One region of the Frankia sp. CcI156 genome, then DNA from elsewhere that is predicted to be linked to it. Evidence: predicted binding sites of a transcription regulator. Region 1 holds the regulator's gene; the other holds the start of a gene.

Region 1 (4,196 bases):
GGTTCGCGATCGACGTGGTGACGTGGGACCCTGGTTGGCGACGGGATTCGCCGGGAAACGAGGGGGAGGCGCGCCACGAGTGCGGCAGGGTCTTCCGGTCCGGCGGATCCTCCTCGGGCCACCGGGTCGTGGGGCCCGGCCGGAGCAAGCGGCACGGAATGATCGCGGAATGGTGCGGTAGCGGGCCGCGTTGAGAACGGATGGTATGACACTTCCTGCTGACGCCTTCGATGCGTCCACTCTCGACAGATCCCTCATCAAGCTGACCGAAGCCGATTCGTCTTACCTGCCGAACTTCTTCGACGATTCTGGGGACGGTTTCGACCTGGAGGATCGCGCCGCGTTGCGGCGGGTTCCCGGTCTCGCCACCGAGCTCGACGACGTCACCGAGGTCGAGTACCGGCAGCTGCGGCTGGAGCGTGTCGTCCTCATCGGCGTATGGACGTCGGGTTCCCCGCGGTCGGCCGAGAGCTCCATGGCGGAGCTCGCGGCGCTCGCCACGACCGCCGGTTCGGTGGTGCTCGACGCGCTCGTGCAGCGTCGCGACCGGCCGGATGCCGCGACTTACGTCGGTTCGGGCAAGGCCCGCGAGCTCGCCGAGGTCGTCGCGGCGACCGGCGCGGACACGGTGGTCTGCGATGGCGAGCTCACCCCGGGTCAGCTGCGGCAGCTGGAGGAGGTCGTCAAAGTAAAGGTCATCGACCGGACGGCCCTCATCCTGGACATCTTCGCCCAGCACGCGACCTCTCGCGAGGGCAAGGCCCAGGTCGAGCTCGCGCAGTTGCAGTACATGCTGCCCCGGCTGCGTGGGTGGGGTGAGTCGATGTCGCGGGCCGCGGCCAGTGGCGGCGGCCGGGCGCCCATCGGTACCCGTGGTCCCGGTGAGACGAAGATCGAGACCGATCGTCGGCGGCTGCGGGCCAGGATGGCGCGGTTGCGCCGCGAGCTCGCCGCGATGACGACCGTGCGGGAGACCAAGCGTTCCGCCCGGCGGCGGGGTGAGGTCCCCAGCGTGGCGATCGCCGGTTACACCAACGCCGGTAAGTCGTCGCTGCTCAACCGGCTGACCGGCGCGGKTGTCCTGGTCGAGGACGCGCTGTTCGCCACCCTTGATCCGACCGTGCGGCGGGCGACCCTGCCGGACGGCCGGGCCTTCACCCTGACCGACACCGTCGGATTCGTCCGGCATCTGCCGCATCAGATCGTCGAGGCGTTCCGCTCGACGCTGGAAGAGGTCGCCGATGCCGATCTCATCCTGCACGTTGTGGACGGATCATCGCCGGAGCCGGCCGCGCAGATCTCCGCCGTGCGCGAGGTTCTCAACGACATCGACGCGGGCGGCGTTCCCGAGCTGATCGTCGTCAACAAGGTGGACGCCGTGGAGCCGACGGTCGTCGCGGGGTTGCGCCAGCTCGCCCCGGACGCCGTGTTCGTCTCGGCACGCACGGGCGAGGGGCTGGCCGCGCTGGTCGACGCGCTCTGTGCCCGGGTGCCGCATCCCGACGTGGAGATGCGCGTGCTCGTGCCCTACACCCGGGGCGACTTGGTCTCCCGGGTGCACGCGAACGGCGAGGTGCTCACGATGGAGCACACCGAGACCGGTACCCGGCTGTCCGCCCGGGTTTCCTCGGGACTCGCGGCGGAGCTGCACGCCTACCGGGCCTGAGCCCAGGAGCGATCAGACGCGAGGCAACCCGGCCGGCCGCCCGCCGGGCGGCCGGCCGATCCACATCAAACCCTGCGGAGCACAGCCACGATCCGGCCGAGGATGGTCGCATCCTCACCGGGGATGTCGGCGAAGGCCGAGTTCTCCGGATGTAGCCAGATCTTGCCGTCCCGAACCCGCAGACGCTTGACCGTCGCCTCCCCGTCGATCATTGCGGCGACGATCTCCCCGTTGTCCGCGACCGGCTGCTGGCGGACGACCACCCAGTCACCGTCGCAGATCGCCGCGTTGATCATCGAGTCGCCGACGACCCGGAGCAGGAACAGAGTGCCCTCGCCGACGATCTCCCTGGGTAGCGGGAAGACGTCCTCGACCGCCTGCTCGGCCAGGATCGGGCCACCGGCGGCGATCCGGCCCAGCACCGGCACGTAGGCCGCGTCCGACTTGCTTCCTTCGGTGGTGCCCGGCGCCGCCTCACCGACGATGGGAATCGTGCCCGCCACCGTCGTCGCGCCCGCGCCCACATCCGCGCGTTGCCGGGGGTGCTCGACGGTCAGCACCTCCATCGCTCTCGGGCGGTTCGGGTCCCGCCGCAGGTAGCCCTTCTCCTCGAGCACCTTGAGCTGGTGAGCCACACTACTGGTGCTGGTGAGGCCGACCGCCTCACCGATCTCCCGCACGCTGGGCGGATATCCGCGCCGCTCCACCGCGGCCCGGATGACCTCCAGCACCCTGCGCTGCCGGGGGGTCAGGCCCGCGTCCGTGGGGCCTTCGGGAAAGGCTCGCACGTTGCCGCGGGTTCCGCCCCGGCGCGTACCCCTGCCTTGGCTAGTCATCGCTTACCGCTCTCCTCGTCGCGTTTTTCTTCCGCCGTGCGGCCACCGGCCGGCCGGCGACCGCACGGCGGACCGTCCCGCTCCGGAAGCGGTCACCCACCGACTCGCCGCCGTCCGTGACCGGGGGAAACCGCCCGGTTCACACCCGACCGACTCGACGGTAACCGGCGGGTCGCAGAATCTCAAACGTCTGTTCGAGCGTGTCCCTGGCGGTTTCCGGTTCCCGATGCGACAATCGACCACGCGTTCGATCGAACGAAGGTTCGATCTTCGGTGTTCGGTGTCGTCGGAACGGGAGGGTGCCGTGGGATCCGCACACAGGGCGCGGGTCGTCGACCTGTCGATGGCCAGGGACCGGGTGGGTCATCGGCCGCCGGGTCGCCCGCCCGCACCCCCGCCGCTCCGGCTGACCCGGCGGGGTCGGGTGGTGGTGGTATCGATCGTCGTGGCGGTCGTCGTGGCGGTAGCAATCATGATCATGCCTGGGGTGTCGATTGCCGGGCCGGATACCGCGGAGGCGCCGCGGCACCATCTGGTCATGCCGGGGGAGACGCTGTGGGAGGTGGCAGTGGCGCTCGACGAGAGCGCCGACACCCGGGTCATGGTGGACCGGCTGATGCGGCTGAACCACCTGCGGTCACCACTGATCGCCCCGGGCCAGTCGTTACTCCTTCCCTGACGCCCGGCTTCCCGGGTCCACGAGTGTCTCGGCGCAGGGTTCTCGCGCACCGTCGTCTTTCGTCCACGTGCGGTGCCACGTGCGATGCGGACCACACGGACCATACGGGGGTGCTGTCCTCATCTCTGGGGCCGTGCGCTACCTTGGACACAACATCTGGTGCTTACCGGGGTGTAAGTCATCCACAGGTTGTTCCACAGGTCTTCCGCGGGGAGCTGGCGGTCCATCCACAAGGTGGTCTGTCCGGCGTGGATGCCGGGTCCTCAACGGTGTCCCTCATCCCCGGTCCGGGGCGGTCGGCTCCGGCGCGGGCGAAGGAGGCGTAGCGCGTGCGGTGCCCGTTCTGCCGGCATCCGGACAGTCGCGTCGTTGACAGTCGGGAGGCCGAGGAGGGTTCGGCGATCCGCCGCAGGCGGTCCTGCCTGTCCTGCGGTCGCCGGTTCACTACGATGGAGGAGGCGTCCCTTCAGGTTCGCAAGCGCAGTGGGGCGGCCGAGCCGTTCAGCCGGGCCAAGGTCATCGCCGGTGTCCGCAAGGCCTGCCAGGGCCGGCCGGTGCGGGATGATGATCTCGCGCTTCTGGCGCAGCGGGTAGAGGACGCCGTCCGCTCGTCGGGGTCGGCGGAGGTGCCCGCGGAGGCGATCGGCCGGGCGATCCTCGGTCCGCTCCGTGAGCTCGACGAGGTGGCTTATCTCCGCTTCGCCTCGGTGTACCTGGCCTTCGAGTCGTTGACTGACTTCGAGTCCGCGATCGCCGCGTTGCGCTCCGAGGCCGCCGGACCTCCCACCACGCGGGATGGACCAGCACGACCGGTCCCGCGTGGCGCCGTCGATGTCTCGCCGGTGATCGGCACCCAGCAGGTGCATAGCAGGTAGGGCCGGGACCGCTCGACCGAAAGCGTCATACATCGCCCTGGCTCGCCGTGCCGGCCCGGTCCCGCCGGCGACGGGTGACATCCCGCGTCGCGGCCGTGCGAGGACCGCGGACCTCCCGGACGGCACGCATGCGGCCCGGC
Region 2 (3,600 bases), on a different contig from region 1:
GACGTCGTAGATCCGCAGCGCCGCCTGGGCGATCTCGCGGGTGACCACGCCGTCGGCCCGCACCTCCGCGTAGTCGCGCACCCGGCGCAGCAACCGGTTGGCGATGCGGGGCGTACCACGCGACCGGCCAGCGACCTCGGCGGCTCCCTCGGCGGTGAGGGTGACCCCCAGCAGGCCGGCCGAGCGAGTCAGCACCCGGGCGAGCTCGTCGGCGTCGTAGAAGTCCAGATGGGCGGTGAACCCGAACCGATCCCGCAGCGGGCCGGTCAGCAGGCCCGACCGGGTGGTAGCCCCGACCAGCGTGAATGGCGACACGTCGAGGGGGATCGCGGTCGCGCCCGGGCCCTTGCCCAGGATGACGTCAACCCGGAAGTCCTCCATCGCGGCGTAGAGCAGTTCCTCGGCTGGCCGGGCGATCCGGTGAATCTCGTCGAGGAACAGGACCTCTCCCGGGGAGAGGGCAGTGAGGATCGCGACGAGATCCCCGGCGCGTTCGATCGCCGGCCCACTGYTCATCCGCAACGGAACCTCGAGCTCCTGCGCCATGATCATCGCAAGGCTGGTCTTGCCCAGACCGGGCGGGCCCGACAGCAGGACGTGGTCCGGCGGGCGACCACGCGCCCGCGCCCCCTCGAGCATGATTGTGAGCTGCTCGCGCACCTTACGCTGGCCGACGAACTCGGCCAGGGTGCGCGGACGCAGCCCGGCCTCGAAGGCGCGCTCCTCGGGACTCGCCGCGGCGGACACCAGGCCGTCGTCACTCATGTCCCACCTCCGCGTACCCCCGCCCCTCGACGTACCCCCGCTCCGACCGACCGCCGCCCCGGCTGACCACCGCCCGACGCGGTCGCGCGCCGCATGGCGGCGTCATAACGGCCCTCACCTGCGTAGCACGGCAAGACTCGCGCGCAGCAGGGTCGCGGTGTCGGGCGGAGCGCCGCCGGTTCCCGAGTCGGCCCCGGCCCGGGAACCCGGGGCGCCTTCCTTTCCCGGGACGTCTCCCTTGCCCGGGGCGGCCTGCTCGCRACCGGCTGCGGCGCCCTCGCCGACGGGCGCGGCCAGGACCACGAGCGCCCGGGACACGGCGGCGTCGGCCTCACGACCCGAGTAGCCCAGGCCCACCAGCGCCTCCCGCACGGTCGCCGCGACCCCGACGGCATCGGCCGGCATCGGTTCCGGTCCCGACGTCAGGCGCGGGCCGGGRAGCGGCGCACCGTCACCCGGCGGACCGAGCCGGTCCCGCAGGTCCAGGACGATGCGCTGCGCGCCCTTGCGCCCGATACCGGGGACCTTCGTCAGCACCGCGAGATCCTCCTCGGCGACGGCGCGGCGCACCGTGTCGGGATCGTGCACCCCGAGCACGGCCTGGGCGAGCTTGGGCCCGACCCCGGCCGCGCTCTGCAGGATCTCGAAGACGTCGCGCGCATCGGCGTCGGCGAAGCCGTAGAGGGTCAGCTCGGTCTCGCGCACGATCAGGGTGGTGGCGAGGGAGGCGGACTCCCCCACCCGCAGCCGCGACAGCGTCGACGGCGAGCAGTGGACGAGCAGGCCCACCCCGCCGACCTCGATGACGGCGGACAGCGGGGTCAGCGCGGTGACCGTGCCGGCCAACGACGCGATCATCGGGTGGGTCCGCCCGGCGCGGCGGAACGGAACCGGGCCAGCGCCGGCCCACGCCACAGGTGGCAGAGCGCCAACGCGAGGGCGTCCGCCGCGTCGGCCGGGCGTGGCGCCTCGGTCAGCCCGAGCAATCTGGTGATCATAAAACTGACCTGCGCTTTGTCCGCCCGGCCGCTGCCGGTCACCGCGGCCTTCACCTCACTGGGCGTGTAGAGACCCACCGGCAGGCCTCGCCGGGCGGCCAGCACGATGGCGACCGCCCCGGCCTGCGCGGTGCCCATCACGGTACGCATGTTCGCCTGGCTGAAGACCTTCTCGACCGCGACCGCCTCCGGGCGGGTGCGATCGAGCCAGGCGTCGATGCCATCGGACACGGCGCACAACCGTTCGGCGACCTCGGCGGTGGCGGGGGTGCGCACCACCCCCACCTCGACCAGGTGGGCCCGGATGCCGAGGCCACCGTCGACGACCCCCAGGCCACACCGGGTCAGCCCCGGATCGACCCCCAGCACCCGCATCCACCCTCCCGACCGCACGTTCACAAGAACATTCGTTCGATTCTAGGGGCGGCGGCACAACCGGACATCCACGACACGCCCAACAGATCGCCCGAGAGGACGATCAGCTGCCGACGAGCTCCATCACGTCATCGGAGATGTCGGCATTGAACCAGACGTTCTGGACGTCATCGAGATCCTCGACCGCCTCGATGAGCTTGAGGACCTTGGCGGCGGGTTCGGCCTCCAGCGACACGCTCACACTCGGCAGCCAGGAGATGTCCGCGGAGGTGACCGCCAGGCCGGCATCGGTGGCGGCCACCCGCACGGCGTGCAGATCGGTCGCCTCGGAGACCACCTCGAAGGCCTCCCCGACGTCGTTGACCTCCTCCGCGCCGGCGTCGAGCACAGCGAGCAGTACGTCGTCCTCGGTGAGGCCGGCGGTCTTCTCGATAAGCACGACACCCTTGCGGTTGAACAGGTACGACACCGACCCCGGGTCGGCCACCGTGCCGCCGTTACGGGTGATCGCCACCCGGACATCCGACGCCGCCCGGTTACGGTTGTCGGTCAGGCACTCCACGAGGATCGCCACCCCGCCCGGGCCGTACGCCTCATAGGTGATGTCCTCGTAGTTCACCCCACCGGCGAGCTCGCCGGAACCCCGCTTGACGGCCCGTTCGATGTTGTCGTTCGGCACGGACTGCGACTTCGCCTTGGCGATGGCGTCGGCGAGCGTCGGGTTGCCCGCGGGGTCTCCGCCGCCCGTCTTGGCCGCCACCTCGACCGTCTTGATCAGTTTGGCGAACAGCTTGCCCCGGCGGGCATCGATGACCGCCTTCTTGTGCTTGGTGGTCGCCCACTTGGAGTGGCCGCTCATGACCTGCCTCTCTTGCGCCCGATCATCGACCGGACCCGGACGATCGGACGCTGTCGACGAATAGCCGGTGCACCCGGGCATCACCGGTCAGCTCCGGATGGAACGCGGTGGCCAGCAGCGGTCCTTGGCGGACCGTCACCGGCGCCTCGGCGACACGGGCCAGGACCTCGACCGCGTCTCCTGCCTTTTCTACCCATGGTGCCCGGATGAAGACCGCGTGCACAGGTGGCCCCGCCACCCCGACGACCTCGAGGTGTGCCTCGAACGAGTCCACCTGCCGGCCGAAGGCGTTACGCCGGACGACGATGTCCAGTCCGCCGATCAGTGGTTGATCCGGCCGACCGCCCACGACGTCCCGCGCAAGCAGGATCATGCCAGCACATGAACCGAACACGGGCAACCCCGCGGCCACCGCCGCCCGCAACGGCTCCAACAGCTCGAACACGCGCAGCAACCGGCCGATCGTGGTGGATTCACCTCCGGGCAGGACGAGCCCGTCGACCTCGGCGAGCTCCACCGCGTGGCGCACCGCCACCGGCCGCGCGCCGGCCTCGGTGAGCGCCCGGGCGTGCTCGCGCACATCCCCCTGCAACGCGAGGATGC

What was found. The regulator LexA, encoded in region 1, represses DNA repair genes until DNA is damaged. The targets are predictions, from matches to a motif close to CGAACNNNNGTTCG.
Region 2: the regulator LexA is predicted to act here: its motif matches at 2,164-2,177, upstream of ruvC (crossover junction endodeoxyribonuclease RuvC).

Annotation. Positions count from the first base shown of each region.
Region 1 is NZ_MOMD01000023.1:24,708-28,903, forward strand. Features, by position in the region: gene hflX (GTPase HflX) at 206-1,666, shown strand; gene lexA (transcriptional repressor LexA) at 1,732-2,502, opposite strand; gene CcI156_RS10740 (LysM peptidoglycan-binding domain-containing protein) at 2,807-3,181, shown strand; gene nrdR (transcriptional regulator NrdR) at 3,511-4,056, shown strand.
Region 2 is NZ_MOMD01000005.1:35,464-39,063, reverse strand. Features, by position in the region: gene ruvB (Holliday junction branch migration DNA helicase RuvB) at 1-765, opposite strand, end outside; gene ruvA (Holliday junction branch migration protein RuvA) at 880-1,623, opposite strand; gene ruvC (crossover junction endodeoxyribonuclease RuvC) at 1,620-2,138, opposite strand; gene CcI156_RS02650 (YebC/PmpR family DNA-binding transcriptional regulator) at 2,242-2,997, opposite strand; gene pdxT (pyridoxal 5'-phosphate synthase glutaminase subunit PdxT) at 3,020-3,600, opposite strand, start outside.